DNA from 4 places in the Allobosea sp. P4_C6 genome. Region 3 is predicted to be linked to each of the others. Evidence: riboswitches for the same ligand, from Rfam matches in the RefSeq annotation. Region 3 holds a riboswitch; each other region holds the start of a gene.
What was found. Region 3 has a riboswitch for cobalamin ahead of AC1DVA_RS09095 (TonB-dependent receptor plug domain-containing protein). Riboswitches for the same ligand answer to the same signal wherever they lie in the genome.
Positions count from the first base shown of each region.

Region 1 (5,521 bases), on a different contig from region 3:
ACCGACCATTCGGTCCTCAGCGGGCCGAGGCCATCGATGACGCCATCCAAGAAACTGATTTGCACAATAAAGCGGCATCAATCGCCCGCTTTGCGAGCCAAACCCTCAGGGGTGCTCAACCGATCATCACCGCCAAGGCGCGCCGGCCTCGTTCAGTCCGAACGCCTCTGTCGGCACGGCGCTTCCCGGTCTATGCCCGTAGCAGACGAGGCGATTCCCATCGGAGCGCCTATCGTCGCAATATCCCGAGCGCCTTCCGCAGCGCCGGAGACGAGGAGATCACCATGGAGATCATGCGCGCCGGCTCCCGGCCGTCCGGGAAGGGACCGGCCGACTGGTTCACCGGATCGGTCCGGATCGACCCGCTCTTCAATCCGCATGCGCCAGAGCGCGTGCAGGGCGCCAGCGTCACCTTCGAGCCCGGCGCGCGGACGGCCTGGCACACCCACCCGCTCGGCCAGACGCTGGTCGTAGTCAGCGGTGCCGGCCGGGTGCAGCGCTGGGGCGGGCCGATCGAGGAGATTCGACCGGGCGACGTGGTCTGGTTTCCGCCCGGCGAAAAGCACTGGCATGGCGCGGCGCCGGCAACGGGCATGACCCATATCGCCATTCAGGAAGCCGAGAACGGCAAGGTCGTCGAATGGTTGGAGCAGGTCTCGGACGCCCAGTACGGCGGCTGATCGCCGCCCAATCGAGCCAGCCTGACTAGGTCCTACCGCGAACGGGACGATGACGCCTCAGCCTTCCACCCTTTTGCGCGAGCCGCGCCATGCCCTCGTCGAGGCTCCGACGCCGCTCCAGAGGCTGCGCCGTTTCGAGGAGAAGCTCGGCCGGCCCGGCGTCTACATCAAGCGCGACGACCTGATGGAGATCGCGCTCGGCGGCAACAAGCTGCGGAGCCTCGAATACTGGCTGGGCGCTGCGCTGCGCGAGAAGGCCGATATCCTTCTGGTCGGAGGCGGTGCGACCTCCAATCTCTGCCGCCTCACGGCCGCGGCTGCCTCGCTCGTCGGTCTCGACTGCATCGTCCTGCACAATGCGCCGGATACGCCGGAGAATCGCGAGCGCTCCTTCCTGAACCGACTGTTCGGCGCCGAGCTGCGCTTTATCGGAGCGGTCGATGAAAGCCAGCGCAACGCAGCGCTCGCCGAAGCGGCGGCGGAACTCGTGCGTCAGGGGCGGAAGCCCTACATCGTTGGCGACCCCGTGCTCGGCGCGATGGGCTATGTCCGGGCCGCCTTCGAACTGCATGAACAGTCGCAGCGGGAAGAGGCACCGATCCGGCACGTCTTTCTCGCGGGCTCGATGGGGCCGACAGAGGCCGGCTTCATCTTCGGCAATGCCCTGCTCGGGCATCCCTTCCAGGTCCATCTCGTCAGCGTCGAATACGAGCGAGCGGAGCTGGAGGAGCATGTCCGGCGCATCTATGAGGGCCTGCGCGACCGGACGGGGCTCGATGTCGCGCCTCTCGATGCGGCGCCGCCGCAGTATCACATGGAGCATCTCGGCGGCGGCTGGGGCGTGCCGACACCGGCCTCGGAAGCCGCCATCCTGGCCTTCGCCCGCACCGAGGGCATCCTCATCGAGCATGTCTATACGGCGAAGACCTGTGCCGGCTTCGTCGAGGYGCTCACCGAGGGCCGGATCGCCGTCGGCGAGCCGGCCTGCGTGATCCATACCGGCGGCACCGCCGCATTGTTCTCGCAGTTCGGATCGTTCAGGACGGTGACGTAGCGTCTGCCCGCTTGACGCGCCTCGGCGCCGCCCTATGGTGCCGGTCGATCGAGGTTCTCCGGGTCGCACCCCGGAGCTAAGAGGGAATTCGGTGAGGCGCCTTTCGCCGAAGCCGAGGCTGCCCCCGCAACTGTAAGCGGCGAGCCTTCCGTCCATCGTCCACTGGTGCCCCGCGCACTGGGAAGGCCGGGCGGATCAGGCGTCGACCCGCGAGCCAGGAGACCTGCCGCGATCGCGAGACGTCTTTCGGGCGGGGTGTTCCGGAGGGATGCGCGTCGGCGGCGTCCCCAGACCCCGCATCCGGCCGTATCCGCCCAGACTCCCCGCGCTCATTCGGGGAGCGATGAAATCCATGTCCACGATATCCGCTGATGCCGCCGCGCAGGCCGCACGTCACTTGACGCGCCCGCGTCGCGCGACCTATGAGAAATGCAACATTGTTACACTTGATGTCCGTTGCGCCGGGGCCTCGCTGCTCCGCTGCCGTGACGCCCTCTCCAAGCCGGTCCCGTTCATGCGTCGTGCCTTCCAGTTCGTTCCCGCCTTGCTCGCCGTGGCGGCCGGCGGCGTCCTCTTCACTGCCGGCGCCTCGGCAGCTCCGACGCAATATCCGCTGACGCTGGAGAACTGCCGGGAGACGATCACCTTCGCCGCCCCGCCCAAGCGCGTCGTCGCGCTCGGCCAGACTCAGACGGAAATCCTTTATGCGCTCGGCCTCGGCGACCGTGTCGTCGGCACCGCCGTCTGGTTCTCTCGGTCGCCAAGCCCTATGAGCCCGTCAACGCCAAGGTGAAGCGCCTCGCCGACAACGATCCGAGCTTCGAGGCCGTCGTCGGGCAGGAACCCGACCTCGTCACCGCGATGTTCGAATGGCATCTCGGGCCGAACGGCATCGTCGGCAAGCGCGACCAGTTCCACAAGGTGAAGGTGCCGACCTATGTCTCGCCGACCGATTGCGTCGGCAAGGACAATTCCGGCCCCGGCGACGGCGTGCGGACGCAGATGTTCTCGATGGAGCTCGTCTATCGCAACATCCGCGAGTTCGGGCAGATCTTCGACGTTTCCGACCGCGCCGAGAAGCTCGTCGCCGAGCTCAAGGCGCGCGAGGACAAGGCCGTCGAGCAGGTCGCAAAGCTGAAGGCGCAGGACGTGCCCGTGGTCGTCTGGTTCTCCAGCAAGGACATCAAGGGCGACGGCTTCATGGCCGGCAAGAACGGCGTGCCGGCCTATATCCTGTCGCAGCTCGGGGCGCGCAACATCATCACCACCAACGAGGAATGGCCGCTGGTGGGCTGGGAGAGCATCGCCGCCGCCAACCCGGCCGTGATCGTCACGGTCAGGATGGACCGCCGCCGCTTCCCGGCCGACGATATCGAGAAGAAGCTCGAATTCCTGAAGACGGATGCCGTCGCCAGCAAGCTCGACGCGGTGAAGAACAACCGCGTCGTCATCATCGACGTCGGGGCCACTCGCGCCGGGCTCGATACGGTCGATGGCATCGAGACGCTCGCCAAGGCGATCGCGAGCTTCGGCATCGCCCCTTGAGCCACGCCGCCCACGGTCCGAACTGGCCGGCGCGGATCGGTCTCGCGCTGCTGTCGCTGCTGGCACTCACCTTGTCGGTGGCGCTGGCGGTGACGATCGGCGAGATGGCGATCCCGTTTCAGGTCGCCGTCAAGGCGCTCGGCAACGGGCTGTTCGACCTCGACCTGCCGGTCAGCGCGATCCAGCAGGGCGTCATATTCGACTACCGCCTGAGCCGGGCCTTGATGGCCGGCCTGTGCGGCGGGGCGCTCGCGCTTTCCGGCGCAATCCTGCAGGCGCTGCTGCGCAATCCGCTGGCCGAACCCTATATCCTCGGCATCTCCGCCGGCGCCTCGACCGGCGCCGTCGCGGTGCTGATCCTCGGCATCGGCATCGGCGGCGTGGCGATCAGCCTGTCGACGGGCGCCTTCATCGGCGCCTGCGCGGCGCTGGCAGTCGTCGCGCTGCTCGCGACCGGAGCGGGTGGCGCCAGCGACCGCGTCATCCTGGCCGGCGTCGCGACCTCGCAACTCTTCAACGCCGCGACGGCAACCATCGTGATGACACTCGCCAGCGCCGAGCAGGCGCGTGGCGTCATGTTCTGGCTGCTCGGCAATTTCGGCGGCGTGCGCTGGCCGGATCTGTGGATCGCGACGCCGGTCGCCCTGCTCGGCTTCGGCGTCTGCATGCTGCACGCCAAGGCGCTCGACGCCTTCGCCTTCGGCGTCGACGCCGCCGCCTCGCTCGGCATCGCGGTTCTGCGCGTGCGGATCGTGCTGTTCGCGACGACGGCGGTGATGACCGCCGCCATGGTCAGCATCGTCGGCACGGTCGGTTTCGTCGGCCTCGTCATCCCGCACGCCGCGCGTTTCCTCGTCGGCTCTGGCCATGCCCGCCTGCTGCCGGCCTGCCTCGTGATCGGCGCGGTCTTCATGATCCTCGCCGACATCCTCTCGCGCGTGTTGGTACCGCAGCAGATCCTGCCGATCGGCGTCGTCACCGCCCTGTTCGGGGCGCCGGCCTTCGCGCTGATCCTCTATCGCGCCAGGAGACCTGAGTGAGGAAGCCGGCATGACGCTCGCGACGCAGGACGTGCGCTGGAGCGCGGCCGGACGGATGATCGTCGACGGCGTGACGCTCGCGGCGGCGCCGGGGCGCATCCTCGGCCTGATCGGCCCCAACGGCTCCGGCAAGTCGAGCCTGCTCAGGCTGCTCTGCCGATTGCGCAAGGTGGCGAGCGGCGTGGTGACGCTCGACGAGCGCGACATCGCCCGGGTGCCGCGCCGCGAACTGGCACAGCGGCTCGCCTTCGTCGAACAGCAGGCCACGACCGAGATCCAGCTCTCCGTCTGCGAGGTCGTCCGCCTCGGCCGCACGCCGCATCGCGCCGCGCTCGCCTCGTGGAGCGCCGCCGACGAGGCAGCCGTCACCGAAGCGCTGGTGCGGGTGGGCCTCGAAGACCGGCATGATCAGCCCTGGCACACGCTCTCGGGCGGAGAGCGCCAGCGCGTCCATATCGCGCGGGCGCTGGCGCAGGAGCCGAGCGAGCTGATCCTCGACGAGCCGACCAATCATCTCGACATCCAGCATCAGCTCTCGATCCTGACGCTGATCCGGCGGCTCGGCATCACCTGCATCGTCGCGCTGCACGACCTCAACCTCGCCGCCCTGTTCTGCGACGAGATCGCGCTGCTGCATCATGGCCGGTTGCTGGCGGCGGGCACGCCGGAAGCCGTGCTGACGGAAGAGACCATCCGGACCGTGTTCGGCGTGGCCGTGGCGATCAAGCCCGGCCATGCCGGGCGCCGGCATATCGAATACCTGGTCGACCTCGATCGGGACCAGCCGGGAGTGTGACTGGGCGTGTGCTGGAGCGTGCTTATCCAGCTCGGAACCACGCCATCATCCCGGACGGAGCGAAGCACAGATCCGGGATGACATGTATTTCTAGCAATAAGCGCCAGGTTCAGCGGCCGGAATTCAGCGCCTCTTCGGCGTAGCGGGCGACCAGGCGCTTCTGGATATCCGTCTCGGGGCCCGAGCCGGCGGCAGTGATCGCGCTGATCGCCGCATCTCCGCTCAGGCCGAGCGCGACCAGGATGCAGGTCGCGACCATGCCCGTCCGCCCGATGCCGGCTGCACAATGCAGGAACAGCGCCCTCCCCGCCTTCAGGTCGCGTGCAGCCTCTTGCGCGAGGGTCTTCAAGCCGCCGCCATCCTCGGGAACGCCGAAATCGCCGATCGGAAAGCTTGTGACGGGGAT
Region 1 is NZ_JBFUIF010000005.1:84,595-90,115, forward strand. It holds gene AC1DVA_RS05220 ((R)-mandelonitrile lyase) at 285-680, shown strand; gene AC1DVA_RS05225 (1-aminocyclopropane-1-carboxylate deaminase/D-cysteine desulfhydrase) at 730-1,734, shown strand; cobalamin riboswitch at 1,769-1,979, shown strand; partial or broken gene AC1DVA_RS05230 (ABC transporter substrate-binding protein) at 2,249-3,279, shown strand; gene AC1DVA_RS05235 (FecCD family ABC transporter permease) at 3,276-4,319, shown strand; gene AC1DVA_RS05240 (ABC transporter ATP-binding protein) at 4,330-5,115, shown strand; gene AC1DVA_RS05245 (protein-tyrosine phosphatase family protein) at 5,225-5,521, opposite strand, start outside.
Region 1: another riboswitch for cobalamin. It lies ahead of AC1DVA_RS05230 (ABC transporter substrate-binding protein); the one in region 3 lies ahead of AC1DVA_RS09095 (TonB-dependent receptor plug domain-containing protein).

Region 2 (5,521 bases), on a different contig from region 3:
GTCGCGCTGCAGGACGGGGATCGCCGAATAGGTCATGCCGAGCGGGCAGCAGATGCCGTTCTCGCCCTGGTTCCAGAGATAGGAGACCGCGGCGCGCGCCACCTGCGCGCCGGAGCGCGGCTTGGTCCAGCAGAGCGAATGGAACTCGTCGCGCATGGCGAGCCCCATCAGCTCATGCCAGGCGGGGTGGAATTCGATCTGGTCGACGCGCCGGCCCCAGCGATCATGCGTCCGCAGTTCCGGCAGGCTGCGATTGGCCTGCCGCGCCAGATCCTGCACGCGTTGCGAGCCGACATGGCCGCCGACCACGCTCGCCTGCTCGCGGAACCAGCCGGCGCCGAACATGTCGAGGATGCGTCCGAGCGCGGGGTCCGCCGCGTAGGCGTCGTAATCCGCCAGCGCCGGGGCCTGGTTCAGCACCTCGTGGGTGTCGTAGCCGTATGCATCGAGAGCGGTCATGCGGCCTGTCCTTCACGGGAGATCAGCGCGGCGAGGGAGAGATCGGCGAGCGCGGCAGCGATCTCGCGGCCGCGTTCGGCGGTGATCGGCCGCTCGGGCGAAAGCGGGCCGATCAGCGCTTCCATGAAGCCGCCGACGATCATCGCCGCGGCGGCGTCGGGATCGACGGGACGGAAAGCGCCCTGCCCTTCGCCTTCCACGACAAGTGCGCGGAAGATGCCGGCGATCTCACGGCGATAGTCGAGCCGCGTCGCATCGACGGCCGGATCGGCGGGTTCGGCGATCATCGACCAGGCGAGACGGCGATTGGCGAAGGCGCGCCGGGCGAAAGCTTCGACTGCCGACGTCAGGCGCTCGGTGACCGGCGCATCGCTCGCGGCGATCTCGCGCAGCACGGCGAGTTCTCGCGAGGACACCGCCGCGACGATCTGGGCCATCAGCTCGGCCTTGGAGGAGAAATACGAATAGACGCTGCCGGTGGAGACGCCGCTGGCGGAGGCCACTGCGGCAATCGATGTTTCCTGGAAGCCGACCTCCGAGACGATCCGGCGCGCGGCGGAGAGGATCGCCTCACGCTTGCCCGCCTTGCGCGGTTGTTTCGGGGTTCCATCGACCATGCACGATCTCGAAATTGAATCTGAATTCAAATTCAATATGAAGAGGAACCCCATTCCGTCAAGTGTCCGCCAGCAAGGGTAATCGATCGGGCAATGGAGGCGCGGGAACCCTCTCCTGGAAGGAGCGGGCAGGATGAGGTGGAGGCCGCTGGACCAGGGACGCGAGTGCTCACGGCGCGGTTGGGCTCGGGCTAGCGATGCCCCTCCAAACAGCTCACCCCTCCGCTCTCCTTACAGGAGAGGGGTTCCCGCGCTCTCCTACCCGTCTTCGTCTGCTGGAATGGGTTGGGTCGATTTACCCCGAGAAAGACGGCAAGCTTCTTTCTGCGCCCCCCGAAAGAGGCTCAGAACTCGATACCTTGCTGCGCCTTCACGCCGGCGGCGAAGTGATGCTTCACCAGCGTCATCTCGGTGACGAGGTCGGCGGCCTCGATCAGTTCCGGCTTGGCGTTGCGACCGGTGACGACGACGTGGAGGTCGGGCCGGCGAGCCTTGAGCGTCGCCACGACATCGGCGAGCGGCAGGTAATCGTAGCGCAAGGCGATATTGAGCTCGTCCAGCACCAGCAGCCTGATCTCCGGATCGGCCATCAATTCCCTCGCCTTGGCGAAGGCCCGCTCGGCGGCGGCGATGTCGCGGGCCTTGTCCTGCGTTTCCCAGGTGAAGCCCTCGCCCATGCTGTGCCAGCTGACCTGATCGCCGAAGGCTTCGAGCGCCTTGCGCTCGCCGGTCGACCAGGCGCCCTTGATGAACTGCACCACGCCGATGCGCCAGCCATGGCCGAGCGCCCTCAGGATCAGGCCGAAGGCCGCCGTCGACTTGCCCTTGCCGGGACCGGTATTGACGATGAGCAGGCCCTTCTCGACCGTCTTGGAGGCGATTTCGGCGTCCTGAACCGCCTTGCGCTTCTCCATCTTCGCCTTGTGGCGGGCGGCTTCGTCAGCGTCGATATCCCGCGTCATGTCTTCGGCTCACTTCACTCGCATCGGCAATCCGGCGACCATGAAGACCACGCGGCCGGCGCGTGCCGCAAGCGCCTGATGCAGCCGCCCGGCCTCGTCGCGGAAGCGCCGGGCGAGCGCGTTCTCGGGCACGATGCCGAGGCCGACTTCGTTGGAGACCAGCACGATGGGGCCGGAAGCCTGCTCGCATGCACTGATAAGCGCGGCCCCGGCAACAGCGGTATCGCGTTCGGCGAGGATCAGGTTGGTCAGCCAAAGCGTCAGGCAATCCACGAGGATCGGCTGCCCGGCCGGCTGTTCGGCGATCGCTTCCGCCAGATCGAGCGGCGCATCGACCGTCAGCCAGCCCGGGGGCCGGCGCATCCGATGCTCGGCGATGCGCTCGCGCATCTCGTCGTCATAGCCCTGGGCGGTCGCGATGTAGGTCCAGGGCGCCGGCAAAGCCTCGATCAGCGACTCGGCATGGCGGCTCTTGCCGGAGCGGGCGCCACCGAGGATGAGGGAGAGATGGGGCAAGTCCATGGGCAGGTCCTTCGGCGCCGCCCCCTGTCGTCATGCCCGGGCTTGACCCGGGCATCCCACCCCGAAGGAGGCGCGCGAGCCTCTTCCTGCATGAGATTCTCGGGTCAAGGCCGAGAATGACGCGCTTGCGGCGCACCCTGCATTGCACAGCAGCATCCCGAAGGCTAATGATCGTCGCTGACGGTGCCTCCGCGAGGAGGTGAAAAGGGAACGCGGTGCGGGCTTGCTCTGCCCAATGCCGCGGCTGCCCCCGCAACTGTAAGCGGGTGTCCTTCGCCATCGGCCACTGGAGCCAACGCTCCGGGAAGGCGGCGCAGGACGTCTAACCCGCGAGCCAGGAGACCTGCCGTCGACCCGCAAAGATCCAACCAGCTGCCGGCGGGGCGGCTACGGAGAGCATGATGAACACGGTTTCGGTTTCCACTCCCACACTCAGCGTTTCCGAACGCGTCAAGGCGGTTGCCGCCGCGCTCGTGATCGGCGTCGCGCTGATCTATACGACCGGCTTCGCGGCCTCGACCAATGTCCATAACGCCGCGCACGATACCCGTCACGGCCTCGCCTTTCCCTGCCACTGAGGGAAAGCCATCATGGTCACGCGTGTTCTCACGGTCAGCATCCTGGCCGGGCTTCTGGCTGGCTTGATCGTCGCCGCCCTGCAGCATGTCACCACCACCCCGCTTATCCTCAAGGCCGAGACCTATGAGGCGGCGCTCGCGCTGAAAGCGCCGACGCTCGCCGCTTTCGACGGCGAGGCGAAAATCATCCTCGCGCATGGCCCGGCGGGCGATGCGCCCGGCCATGAGCATGCCGAATGGAAGCCGGCGGACGGCCTCCAGCGCACGCTCTTCACCAGCTCGGTCACGATCGCGACCGCGATCGGCTTCGCCGCGCTGCTGCTCGCCGGCATGATCGCGGCCGGGGAGACCATCGATCAGCGCCGTGCCCTGATCTGGGGCGCCTGCGGCTTCCTCGCCTTCGGCCTCGTGCCGGCGATGGGGCTGGCGCCGGAGCTGCCGGGTGCGGCATCCGCCGCGCTGGAACAGCGCCAGCTCTGGTGGCTCGCAACCGCGATCGCCACGGCCATCGGGTTGTTCGTGTTCCTGCGCTTCGACGCGCCCTGGCTCAAGCTGCTCGCCGTTGTCGTGATCCTGCTGCCGCACATCGTCGGTGCGCCGCATCCGGCCGCGCCGGAGAGCAAGGTCCCGGCCGAGGTCGCGGCGCATTTCGCGGCGCTCTCGCTCGGCATCCAGGCCGCGCTCTGGCTCGCGACCGGCTTCATGGTCGGCGTGCTCTGGCCCTGGGTGAGCCGCCGCGCCGCCGCGGCCTGAGGATAGCGGCGCCTTCGGGCGCCGCGCGAAAGGCAAGCCACATGTCCGAGGGCGACCTCACCATCCATGTCTGCACGGTTTGCAGACGGGCGCGCGCCGACCTCCCGGAGGGTTACGACCAGCCGGGGCTGGCGCTCGCCGAAGCGCTGGCCGCGCAGCTCGCAGCCAAGGGCAGTGCCATTCCGGTGGTGCCCGTCGAATGCCTCGCCGTCTGCAAGCGGCCCTGCACCGTCGCCTTCGCGGCCGACGGCAAATGGACCTATCTGATCGGCGACCTGGATACAGAAACCCATCTCGACGAGATCGTCGGCGCGGCGGAGGCCTATGCCGCCAGCACCAACGGCATCGTTCCCTGGAAAGAGCGGCCCCAGTCCTTCCGCAAGGGCGTGGTCGCACGCGTGCCGCCCATGCCGGCGCGCCAGCAAGGATAAACCCATGAACGCTCCGCAGACCGCCACCCTCGGCAAGACGCCCTGCACGATCATCACCGGCTTCCTCGGCGCCGGAAAGACCACGCTGGTGCGCCATCTCCTCGAGAACGCGCAGGGCAAGAAGCTCGCCGTGCTCGTCAACGAATTCGGCGATCTCGGCTTCGACGGCGAATTCCTGAAAGGCTGCGGCATCGCCGGCTGCAGCGACGAGGACGTGGTCGAGCTGCCGAACGGCTGCATCTGCTGCACCGTCGCCGATGATTTCGTGCCGGCGCTGGAAAAGCTGCTGAACCGGCCGAACCCGCCCGAGCACATCCTGATCGAGACCTCCGGCCTCGCCTTGCCGAAGCCGCTGGTGCAGGCCTTCAACTGGCCGGCGATCCGCGCCCGCGTCACGGTCGACGGCGTCATCGCCGTGGTCGACGGCCCGGCGGTGGCCGAGGGCCAGTTCGCTGATGATCCGGAGGCGCTGGCGGCGCAGAAGGCGGCCGATGCGTCCGTCGAGCACGACAATCCGCTGGAAGAGGTGTTCGAGGACCAGATCCTCTGTGCCGACCTGATCCTGCTCAACAAGAGCGACCTCGTCGACGAAGCCGGCCGCGCCCGCGTCAAGGCCGAAATCGCCGAGCATCTGCCGAAGGCGATCAAAATCGTCGAGACCATCAATGGCAAGGTCGAGCCGGCGCTGATCGTGGGCTTGAGCGCCGCCGCCGAGAGCGATCTCGCCGCCCGCCCCTCGCATCACGGCGAGGGCGAGCACGATCACGACCATGACGATTTCGACTCGGTCGCCGTGCCGCTGCCGGCGGGGCTCACGCCGGAAGAGCTGACGGCGCGCGTCGCGAGGGCGGCAGAGGCCGAGGGCGTGCTGCGCCTCAAGGGCTTCACCGCCGTGCCGGGCAAGCCCATGCGCCTCGTCGTGCAGGGCGTCGGCCGGCGCGTCGGCCATCATTTCGACCGGCCCTGGGGCGCTGGCGAGGCCCGCGACGGGCGGCTGACCGTGATCGGGCTCAAGGGCTTCGATCTCAAGGCCGTGGAAGCGGCCCTCGCGGGGGCGTAACATCGGGCGATGCACCTCCTCCCGACCAGCGAGATCAGGCTCGACGACGGCGGGGACGCCGTCGATCTCGCCCTGCCGCCGGGAGATTTGCTCGTGCTCTCCTTCACCGACAGCGACCTTTCGGCGCTGGCGGTGGCGG
Region 2 is NZ_JBFUIF010000005.1:17,033-22,553, forward strand. It holds gene AC1DVA_RS04865 (acyl-CoA dehydrogenase family protein) at 1-459, opposite strand, end outside; gene AC1DVA_RS04870 (TetR/AcrR family transcriptional regulator) at 456-1,076, opposite strand; gene cobO (cob(I)yrinic acid a,c-diamide adenosyltransferase) at 1,421-2,038, opposite strand; gene cobU (bifunctional adenosylcobinamide kinase/adenosylcobinamide-phosphate guanylyltransferase) at 2,048-2,560, opposite strand; cobalamin riboswitch at 2,726-2,925, shown strand; gene AC1DVA_RS04885 (CbtB domain-containing protein) at 2,962-3,138, shown strand; gene AC1DVA_RS04890 (CbtA family protein) at 3,151-3,891, shown strand; gene AC1DVA_RS04895 (DUF1636 family protein) at 3,933-4,322, shown strand; gene cobW (cobalamin biosynthesis protein CobW) at 4,327-5,382, shown strand; gene AC1DVA_RS04905 (cobaltochelatase subunit CobN) at 5,392-5,521, shown strand, end outside.
Region 2: another riboswitch for cobalamin. It lies ahead of AC1DVA_RS04885 (CbtB domain-containing protein); the one in region 3 lies ahead of AC1DVA_RS09095 (TonB-dependent receptor plug domain-containing protein).

Region 3 (5,521 bases):
CGTCGGCCGAGACGACATGGGCCGTGTCGCCGACGACGAAGATATCGCGCTGGCCGGGTACCGTGAGGTCGGGCTCGACCATCACCCGCCCGGCCCTGTCGGCCGGCGCGCCGAGCCACTCCGCCGCAGGCGAAGCAGCGACGCCCGCCGCCCAGAGGATCGTCCTGGCCGGCAGGAAGGCGCCGCCGAGTTCGATCCCGTCCGCGGTGCAGTTCGAGACAGCGTGACCGAGCTTGATCTCGACGCCGAGCCCGATCAGCGCCCGCTCCGCATAGGCCGAGAGGTCCTCGGTGAAGCCAGCCAGGATGCGCGGGCCGGCCTCGACCAGGATGACGCGTGCGGAGCGCGTATCGAAGTTGCGGAAATCGCCGCGCAACGTGTCATGCGCCAGCTCGGCGATCGTGCCGGCAAGCTCCACCCCGGTCGGACCTGCGCCGATGATCACGAAGGTGAGGAGCTCGGCGCGCCGGGCAGCGTCCGTCTCCCATTCTGCCTGCTCGAAGGCCGAGAGAATACGCCGCCTGATCTTCGTCGCGTCTTCGAGCGTCTTCAGCCCGGGTGCGTAGGGCTCCCACTCGTCATGGCCGAAATAGGAGTGTCGTGCCCCGGTCGCCAGGATCAGGCTGTCGAAGGCAAGCGGCGGCTCGCCCTCGATCAGCACCGTCTTCACCCCCGCATCGACGCCGACGACGCTGCCCAGCAGCGTGGTGACGTTCTTGTATCGCCGCAGCAGCGAACGGGCCGGCCAGGCGATTTCGGAGGTCGGCAGCGACGCCGTCGCGACCTGATAGAGCAAAGGCTGGAAGAGGTGATGGTTACGCCGGTCGATGAGCGTGATCCTGACCGGCTCGCCGGCGAGATTTCGCGCCGCCTCCAGCCCGCCAAAGCCGGCTCCCACGATGACGATGTGATGGGGCGTGCCGGCCGTCATGGGCTACCCAACCTGAAACAGGCTGCGACGGCGATATCTGGAGATGCGTCTCATGAGTTCTCCCGCTTCACCAATAAGCCAGTGCCGCCTTTGCGAGAAGCGGGGAGATGGCGCGGGACGACAGAACCGTCCCGCATTCGGCGCTATTGCAGATCGCGGAACGCTTCCTTCAGCCGCTCGACGGCCTCGATCACGGTGGCGCGCGGCGTGGCGAGGTTGAAGCGCAGGAAGCTGTCGCCCCCCGCCCCGAAGCTCGCGCCATGGTTCACCGCGATCTTCGCCTGCTTCTCGACGCGGGCGGTGAATTCCGCCGGCTCCATGCCAGCCCCGCCGAAATCGACCCAGGCGAGATAGGTCGCCTCGAGCGGCATCGAACGCAGGCCGGGAATGGCGTTCACCCCGTCGTCGAACAGCTTCCTGTTGCCGTCGAGATAGGCCACGAGCCGGTCGACCCAGGCCGCACCTTCGGGGCTGTAGGCGGCGGTCGCCATCGCCATGCCGAAGGAATTGGGCGAGATGCCATGGGCGTTCATCCGGGCGCGGAACCGCTCGCGCAGCGGCTCGTCGGGAATGATGACGTTGCCGACATGGGCGCCCGCGATGTTGAAGGTCTTGGTGGTCGCCGTCATCATCACGAGGCGGTCCGCGATTTCAGGCGCAGCCAGCGGCATGACGGTGTGCCTGGCGCCCGGCATGACCAGATCATGATGGATCTCGTCGGCGACGAGGATCAGGTCGTGGCGCTTGCAGAAGGCCGCGATCTCGCGGAGTTCGTCGCATGTCCAGACGCGCCCGCCCGGATTGTGCGGCGAGCACAGCATCAGCATCCGCTCGCGGCCGGTCATCTGCGCATCCCAGCCGGCGATGTCGAGGACGTAGCGGCCCTCCTCGATCGGCAGCCGGCACTCCACGACCTCCCGGCCGGCCGAGCGGATGATGCGGGCGAAGGCGTGGTAGACCGGCGTCATCAGCACGACGCCATCGCCCGGCGCGGTGAAGGCATCGACGCAGAGCGCCGTGCCATTGACGAGGCCATGGGTGGTGAAGATCGCTTCCGACGCCACGTCCCAGCCATGGCGGGTCTTCATCCACCAGCGGATGGCGTCGCTATTGGTGCGGTCGTCGCCGAAATAGCCATAGACGCCGTGGGCCGCCATGCGCTCGACCGCCTGCTGGACGCAAGGCGGCGGCCGAAAATCCATATCGGCCACCCACATGGCAATGCCGTCTGAAGCGGCAACGCCATAATACTTCTCCATCGTGTCCCATTTGGCCGAATGGGTCCCGCGGCGGTCGATCTGCTCGTCGAAGTCCGGCAACCTAAGCATCGTCATCCTCGGCAACAGCAGAGCGGCCAAGCCGCGGAAAGCGCCGAGAGATGGTGATTCCGACCCGGCCCGTGGCTTCTGTTCTGCCGCGCCGGCTCGCGGGCGTAAACCGGCGCGATCGCGACGGCTGGCCTCCGGATACGACATGGCGCGCGATCTCCCGCCCCCGTCCTTACCTTTGGTTAAACCTATTTGACGACGACACTTTTCCGCCGTAATCGTCACCGGGACGGTTCCCTCACGGGATCAAAAGGGAACGCGGTGCGGGTGGCCAGCCACCCCATGCCGCGGCTGCCCCCGCAACTGTAAGCGGCGAGCCTTTCGCCATACGCCACTGGGACCTCGGACCTGGGAAGGCGGCGAAGGGCATGGACCCGCGAGCCAGGAGACCTGCCGTCAGCCGTGGTCACACGCGAACACGTTCGGACGGGGTGCGCCGATCGCTGATTTGACTGTTTGCCGCCTTTTGCGCGGCGATGGGAGATCGCGTTCGCGGTGACGTGCCACTGACGTCAACGCCCGAGGTCTCCATCGTGATCCCCGCCCTTCCAGCCGCAGAACGCGGCCGCCTGCTGCTATGCGTTTCCTTCCTCGCACTGGCCTGCTCCGCCCCGACACTCGCCCAGAACGCACCCGCCCCGCTCGCGCTCGACGAGATCGTTGTCAGCGCGACCGGCACGCCGACCCCGGCGCGCGAGATCGCGAGCTCCGTCACCGTCATCACCGCCAGGGAGATCGAGCAGCAGCAGCGCCGCACCCTGCCCCAGGCTCTCGCCACCGTGCCCGGCCTCAACATCGTCCAGACAGGCGGACCGGGCGGCCTGACCTCGGTCTTCATGCGCGGCACCAACTCCAATCACGTCAAGGTTCTGATCGACGGCATCGAGGCGAACGACCCCTCGACGCCCAACCGCTCCTTCGATTTCGGCTCGATGCTGACCGACGACATCGAGCGCATCGAGGTGCTGCGTGGCCCGCAGAGCGGCCTGTACGGCGCCAATGCGATCGGCGGCGTCATCTCGGTCACCACGAAACGCGGTGAGGGGCCGCCCAGGGCGACCGCGCGGGTCGAAGCCGGTTCCCACGGCACCTTCAACCAGTCCGCCGGTTTCAGCGGTGGCGACGATCGTTTCAACTATGCCTTCAACGTCGCGCATTTCCGCACCGATGCGACCGACGTCACGCCGCCGAACCTCGTCCCGCCCGGCCGCCGCATCAATCCGAATGCCTTCGACAACTACAGCTATTCCGGCCGCATCGGCGTCGCGCTCGGCGACACGCTGACGCTCAACTGGGTCGGCCGCTATCAGGACGGGCAGTTGCGCTATACCGGCGACACCGGCTTCCCGAGCCGCCCCGCCCCTTATCGCTCCCTGCAGAACTACGCACAGGCCTTCACACGCGGCGAGGTCGTCTGGGATCCGTTCGCCGGACGTTTCGTCAACACCTTCGGCGTTTCCTACACCAACCAGGACCGGGCGACGCGAACGGCCAACGGCACGACCGGCATCCTCGGCCTGCCCAACGAAAACCTGGGCGAGCGCACCAAGGTCGACTGGCGCGGCAACCTCGAGATCACCAAGGGCCACAACCTGATCATGGGCCTGCAATACGAGCGCGAGCGCTTGGACACCGCGAGCCTCGTCGCTTCCAACGGCAACAAGGCCGCCTACCTCGAATATCAGGGCAATATTCAGGACCGCTATTTCCTGGCGGCCAACATCCGCCACGATAATGACGACAGCTATGGCGGCCACACCACCTATCGCATCGCGCCCGCGGTGATCGTCCCGGGCATCGAGACCAAGCTGAAGGCGAGCTACGGCACCGGCTTCAAGGCGCCGACGCTGAGCGAGCTCTTCATCGACTATCGCCCCGGCTTCAATTTCTTCGGCAACCCGAACCTGAGCCCGGAAGAAAGCCGCGGCTGGGATATCGGCTTCGAGCAGCCGCTCTTCGACAAGCAACTGCAGTTCGGCGGGACCTGGTTCCAGAACGACATCGACAACCTGATCGTCACCAACACGGCACGCAACTCCTACGCCAATATCGGCAAGGCGCAGACCAAGGGCGTCGAAGCCTTCGCCGCCCTGGAGATCTCGCCGCAGTTCCGCATCCGCGCCGACTACACCTTCACCCTCGCCAAGGACGAGATCGCGCGGCAGGAATTGCTGCGCCGCCCACGCCACAAGGCGAGCGCCACCGCGACCTGGACGCCCACCGATAAGCTCACCTTCTCGGCGACGCTGCTCTATGTCGGCTCATGGGTCGACGGCAATCGCGACTTCTCGGTCCCGCGCATGAACGCGAAGGGCGCGACGCTGGTCAATCTCGCCGCCGAGTACAAGGCGACCGACAAGGTCAGCGTGTTCGGGCGGATCGACAATCTCTTCGACAAGCGCTGGGAGAACCCCGTCGGCTTCCTCGTCCCGGGCTTCGGCGCCTATGGCGGCATCAAGGTGGCGATCGGCGGATGACGCCGTTCCGCGCCAGGCATTGGCTGACCGGCTTGTGCGCTCTCGCCATCGCGGCCTTCGCCGCCATGGCGTTTGGCGCGTCGCCAGCGGCGGCGAAGCCGGCGCGGATCGTCTCGCTCAACATGTGCACGGACGAACTCGTCCTGCGCCTCGCGCCGCCCGAGCACATCGCTTCGATCACCTGGCTCTCGCGCGATCCGCGCAACGCCAATATGGCAGAGGCGGCACGCGCGATCCCGGTCAATCACGGCCTCGTCGAGCAGGTGCTCGCCTCCCGGCCCGACCTCGTCATCGCCGGCGCCTACACCACCCGCGCGACCGTCGGCCTGCTCAAGCGGGTCGGCATGCGCGTGCGCGAGTTCGGCGTGCCCCGCAACATCGCCGAAATGCGCGCGCAGATCGCGGAGATGGCGGCGCTGCTCGGCGAGGAGGAACGCGGCGCGGCGCTCGTTGCCGACATCGACGCGCGCCTCGCCGTTCTCGCAGCGAAGCGTCCGACTGAGCGCCGCCGCGCCATCGTGCTCCGGCCGAACGGCTTCACGGTCGGGCGCGGCTCGCTGGTCGACGAGATCCTGACGCTGGCCGGGCTCGACAACATCGCCGCCGGCCTCGGCATCGACAGCTATGGCCAGATCGCGCTGGAGACGGTGGCGCTCGGCGGCGCGCAGATGCTGATCCTCAACGATACGCCGGGCGGCCCGCCCTCGCTCGCCCATGAGGTGCTGCAGCATCCGCTGATCGAGAGGCTCCGCGAGCGCCTGAAGCTGGTCGCCCTGCCCTCACGA
Region 3 is NZ_JBFUIF010000009.1:91,154-96,674, forward strand. It holds gene AC1DVA_RS09085 (NAD(P)/FAD-dependent oxidoreductase) at 1-931, opposite strand, end outside; gene AC1DVA_RS09090 (MalY/PatB family protein) at 1,075-2,259, opposite strand; cobalamin riboswitch at 2,474-2,671, shown strand; gene AC1DVA_RS09095 (TonB-dependent receptor plug domain-containing protein) at 2,760-4,736, shown strand; gene AC1DVA_RS09100 (ABC transporter substrate-binding protein) at 4,733-5,521, shown strand, end outside.

Region 4 (5,521 bases), on a different contig from region 3:
CACATGCCCTCGAAGATCGCGTAGAAGGTGATCAGGTCGCGCAGCAGCGCCTGGTCGTTCTCGGGTGTCCCCGTGCTGAAATCGGGGTCCTCGATGCTCTGCGTATGCTTCAGCGCCCACGCCGCCTTGTCGGTGATCGAAGGCACCTCGCGATACATGTTGAACAGCTCGCCCTCGTCGAGGCCGAGACTCTCGACGATGTACTGGAAGGTGTGCGTGTGGATCGCTTCCTCGAAGGCCTGGCGCAGCAGATATTGCCGGCATTCCGGGTTGGTCAGGTGGCGATAGATCGCGAGCACAATGTTATTGGCGACGAGGCTCTCGGACGCCGCGAAGAAGCCAAGATTGCGCTTGAGCATGCGCCGCTCGTCCTCGGTCAGCCCGTCCTTCGACTTCCACAGCGCGATATCGGCCTGCATCGAGACCTCGGTCGGCATCCAGTGGTTGTTGCAGCCGGCGAGATACTTCTCCCAAGCCCATTTGTACTTTAGCGGCAGGAGTTGATTCACGTCGGCGCGGCAGTTGATCATCCGCTTCTCGTCGACGCTGACGCGCCCGCCGGTGCGGTCGATGGCGCCCAGCCCGGTGGCGTCGGCCGCGGGTGTCGGGTTGGTCAGGATGGCGGGGTTGGCCGGGGTCGCGGGCTTGGTGTCGGACCAGTCGAGCATGGGAAAATTCCGTTCGTGAAATGAAGGGCGTCATGCTCGGGCCTGACCGAGCATCTCCGGCCAAAGGAGGGGTCCAGCGCCCTCCTCCGGTCGAGATTCTCGGGTCTGCGCTTCGCTTCGCCCGAGAATGACGGCGGTTGTTACTGGCAGGCTTCGCAGGTCGGGTCGTCGATCGAGCAGGCGTTGGGCACGGCCATGCCGTTCTCCAGCGGGATATCGACCAGGATCGGCGCGGCCACGACAGGCGCCTTTGCTGCGACCGGCACGCCAGACGAGACCGCGTTGAGCTTGCCGTCCGTCCCCTTCAGCGTCGACTTCTCGACATGGGTCGCCGAAAGCGCGCGCAGGTAATAGGTCGTCTTCAGGCCGAGCCGCCAAGCCAAGCGATAAGCCTCGTCGAGCTTCCGGCCCGAGGGCTGCGCCATGTAGAGGTTGAGCGACTGGCCCTGGTCGATCCATTTCTGCCGGCGCGCCGCGGCGCGGATGAGCCAGCTCGTCTCGATCTCGAAGGAGGTCGCGTAGAGCGCCTTGAGGTCGTCCGGAACGCGGTCGATCCCGCTGACCTTGCCGTCATAGTATTTCAGGTCAGAGACCATCACCTCGTCCCAAAGCCCCCTCGCCTTCAGGTCGCGCACGAGCCCGGCATTCACCACGGTGAAGTCGCCGGACATGTTGGCCTTGACGTAGAGCTGGCTGTAGGACGGCTCGATCGACTGCGAGACGCCGACGATGTTGGAGATCGTCGCGGTCGGCGCGATCGCCATCGTGTTCGAATTGCGCATGCCGATGGTCTTCACCCGCTCGCGCAGCGGCTCCCAGTCCAGCGTCGCCGAGCGGTCGAGCTCGACATCGCCGTCGCGGGCTTCCGAGAGGATGTCGAGCGAGTCGATCGGCAGGATGCCCTTCGACCAGAGCGAGCCCTCGAAGCTCGGATAGCGGCCGCGCTCGGCGGCGAGATCGACCGAGGCCGAGATCGCATGGAAGCTGATAGCCTCCATGGAGCTGTCGGCGAAGGCGACCGCGCCTTCCGAAGCCGCCGGCAGGCGCAGGGTCTGCAGCGAGTCCTGGAAGCCCATGATGCCGAGGCCCACCGGGCGATGGCGCAGGTTGGAACGGCGCGCCTCCGGGATCGTGTAGAAATTGATGTCGACGACATTGTCGAGCATCCGCATGGCGGTCTTCACCGTCTTCGCCAACCGGGCCTGGTCGAGCCCCTCCGCCGTCACATGGGCAAAGAGGTTGACCGAGCCGAGATTGCAGACCGCGACCTCATCGGCCGAGGTGTTGAGCGTGATCTCGGTGCAGAGATTGGACGAATGCACGACGCCGGCATGCTGCTGAGGCGAGCGCAGATTGCAGGCATCCTTGAAGGTGATCCAGGGATGCCCGGTCTCGAATAGCATGGTCAGCATCTTGCGCCAGAGATCGAGCGCGGCCACGCGCTTGAACACCTTGAGCTCGCCGCGGTCGGCCTTGGCCTCATAGGCTTCATAGGCCGCCTTGAACGGCTTGCCGTAGAGGTCGTGCAGGTCCGGCGTCTCGTCGGGCGAGAACAGCGTCCACTGGCCGCCGGCCGCGACGCGCTGCATGAACAGGTCGGGAATCCAGTTCGCCGTGTTCATGTCATGGGTGCGGCGGCGGTCATCGCCGGTGTTCTTGCGGAGATCGAGGAACTCCTCGATGTCGACATGCCAGGTCTCGAGATAGGCGCAGACCGCGCCCTTTCGCTTGCCGCCCTGGTTGACCGCGATCGCCGTGTCGTTGGCGACCTTCAGGAACGGCACGATGCCCTGGCTCTCGCCATTGGTGCCCTTGATATGGGCGCCCAATCCGCGCACCGGCGTCCAGTCGTTGCCGAGACCGCCGGAATACTTGGCCAGAAGCGCATTGTCCTTCACCGCCTTGAAGATGCCGTCGAGATCGTCGGCAACGGTGGTCAGGAAGCAGGAGGACAGCTGCGGGCGGAGCGTGCCCGAATTGAACAGCGTCGGCGTCGAGGCCATGAAATCGAAGGACGACAGCAGATCGTAGAACTCGATCGCCCGCGCCTCGCGATCGATCTCGCGGATGGCGAGGCCCATCGCGACGCGCATGAAAAAGGCCTGTGGCAGCTCGAAGCGGTTCCCGCGGACATGCAGGAAGTAGCGGTCGTAAAGCGTCTGGAAGCCGAGATAGTCGAAATGCAGGTCGCGCTCGGGCTTGAGAGCGGTAGCGATGCGGGCGAGATCGAAACGGCCGAGTTCGGGATCGATCAGCTCGTTCTCGATGCCGGTCTTCACATAGGCATGGAAGTAGTCGGCATAACGCCCTGACATTTCGGCCTGCGTCGCCTGTTCGGCATGGCCATGGACGAAGCTCAGCGCCTCGCGCCGCAGCTTGTCGAGCAGGAGCCGCGCCGAGACCTGGGCATAGTTCGGCTCGGACTCGATCAGGGTGCGCGCGGCCAGGATCGGGGCGAGCGCCAGCTCGTCGAGCGAGATGCCGTCGTAGAGATTGCGCTGCGCCTCGGCGAGGACCGGTTCCGCCAAAACGCCATCGAGCCCGGCGCAAGCTTCGCGCACCACCTTGGCCAATCGCCCGGCATCGAGCGGCACCAGCACGCCGTCGGCGAGCTTCATCTGCAGCGACGGGGCTGCGGCTGCGGCGGGCTTCGCCTCGGCCAGCGCCCTCGCCCGCTCCCGCGTCCGCTCGTCGCGATAAAGCACATAGGCGCGGGCGACCTTGTGATGCTCGGAGCGCATCAGCGCGAGTTCGACCTGGTCCTGCACGTCCTCGATATGGAAGGTGCGCCCGGCATCGGCGCGGCGCGTCAGGCCGGCGACGATCTGCGTGGTGAGGTCGGCGACGATGTCGTGGATGCGGCGCGAGGCGGCGGCGCTCGAGCCCTCGACAGCCAGGAACGCCTTGGTCAGGGCCACCGCGATCTTGGAGGCGTCGAAGGGCGTGACCGCGCCGTTGCGGCGGATCACCTGGAAGCCCGGCTCGCTCGCAGCGGCGCGCGGCTGCGAAACGGTTTCGGCACTGTACGACGCCGGCGCAGGCCGTTCGGCTTCAACGGAAAGAGACATCGGCTCCAAACCCCAAGATCAAGATGTTGGGGGCAAAGGCCAAGGCGGACGCGTGGAAAGGGCGCGCGACAAAGAGAGGCCGCGACCTGCCAGCGCACCACCGGGACACCCCGCCCGAGGACGTTAACTAGGGTCGCGGCAGGTCTCCTGGCTCGCGGGTCGTCGTTCTCGTCCGTCTTCCCAAGGCCTTGCGACCTCAGTGACTTAACGCTGGACGAGAACTCACCGCTGACAGTTGCGGGGGCAGCGCCGGCTTCGCACCGGCTTCCCTCTTAGCTCTCGATCTTGCGATTCGAGAGACCGTGACCACTACATTTAGCGGTCATTTCCATTCATCCGTCAATTCTCGTATGTGCTGGATACAAGCCGTTGTGGAAAGCGGGGATGAATGGCTCAGCAGCTGCCGTCGAACCCCTGAAGTGCCGCGCACGCACACGCAACGCCACCGGCGCTCCATCTGAACCACCTCAGGCGAACTGAACGTCGATCTCAGGGCCAGCCTTGCGGACCACATGCGCGAAACGCGAGAAGTTATCGGCTTCGATGGCGAGCTTGAAACGGCTGGGCACCCCGGCCGAATCGATCACGGCAAGGCTGGCGCCCTCGTCGGAAAGGCGTTTGACGGTACAGTCTATCACCGAGCGGCCACCGTTGAACACGATGCTGCCGGCCTTGAGCACGCGCCGACCGAAGGGCGAGCTGCTCGCAGCGCCTGCATGGGCCGCAATGCAGCGATTGCGACCCGCGGTCTTGGCGGCATAGAGCGCCTCGTCAGCCTGCTGAAGCACGGCTTCGAGGTCCGATGCGGCAGTTGAAAGCGCCGCGATGCCGAAGCTCGCGGTCACGGCGAACGGCCCGTCGACGCCTTCGAAGCGCTGGGCGGCGATGCTTTCCCGCAGCTTCTGCGCGACGCTGAGAGCGGCCTGCAGCCCCGTATGCGGCAGCAGGATCGCGAATTCCTCGCCCCCTAGGCGCCCGATCAGGTCGCTCTGGCGCAGCAGGTCGCGGCAGGCGGCCACGGTGCCGGCCAGCACGGTGTCCCCGCCGGCATGGCCCTGCGTGTCGTTCACCGTCTTGAAGTGGTCGAGGTCGAAGGCGATACAGCTCGTCTCATGGCGATGGCGCAGCGCGAGGGCGATCGCCTTGCCGGCTTCATTGCGGAAGGCGCGGCGTGAGAGTGCGCCGGTCAGGACATCGGTGGACACCAGCAGACGCAACCGGAGCTCGTCCATCACGATCGCGGCGAGATCGGCGAGGATCGCAACATCCTCTCCATTGAAGGCGCGGGGCGCGGTGTCCATGGCGCAGAGCGTGCCGATATTGTGACCGCCCTCGCCTCGCAGCGGTATGCCGGCATAGAAGCGCAGATGCGGCGCGCCGGTGACGAGTGGGTTGTCGGTGAAGCGCGGATCGGCACGGGTATCGGGCACGATCAACGGCTCGCCACGGCGGATCGTGACATCGCAGAGCGCGCTACGCCGATCTCCTTCGCAATCGGACAAGCCCTCGCGCGACTTGAACCACTGCCGGTGGCCGTCGAGGAAGGTCACGGTCGCCATCGGCACCTTCAATGTGCGGCGAACGAGGCGCGTGATCCGGTCGAAGGATTCCTCTCCCGGCGTATCGAGGATGTCATACTGCGCCAGCTCGTCCAGGCGGGCCTGCTCGCTCGCGGCGGCGGGGACGGACATGGTTGCTCCCGATTCGATCTTATGCTTATGGCGCGAAGCTCAACGCGTCGGCGTAAAAGAGACGTAAACGGCAGCGTCGTCAGGTGCTTTTGCC
Region 4 is NZ_JBFUIF010000003.1:126,910-132,430, forward strand. It holds gene AC1DVA_RS03480 (ribonucleotide-diphosphate reductase subunit beta) at 1-668, opposite strand, end outside; gene AC1DVA_RS03485 (ribonucleoside-diphosphate reductase subunit alpha) at 809-3,736, opposite strand; cobalamin riboswitch at 3,857-4,056, opposite strand; gene AC1DVA_RS03490 (sensor domain-containing diguanylate cyclase) at 4,204-5,427, opposite strand.
Region 4: another riboswitch for cobalamin. It lies ahead of AC1DVA_RS03485 (ribonucleoside-diphosphate reductase subunit alpha); the one in region 3 lies ahead of AC1DVA_RS09095 (TonB-dependent receptor plug domain-containing protein).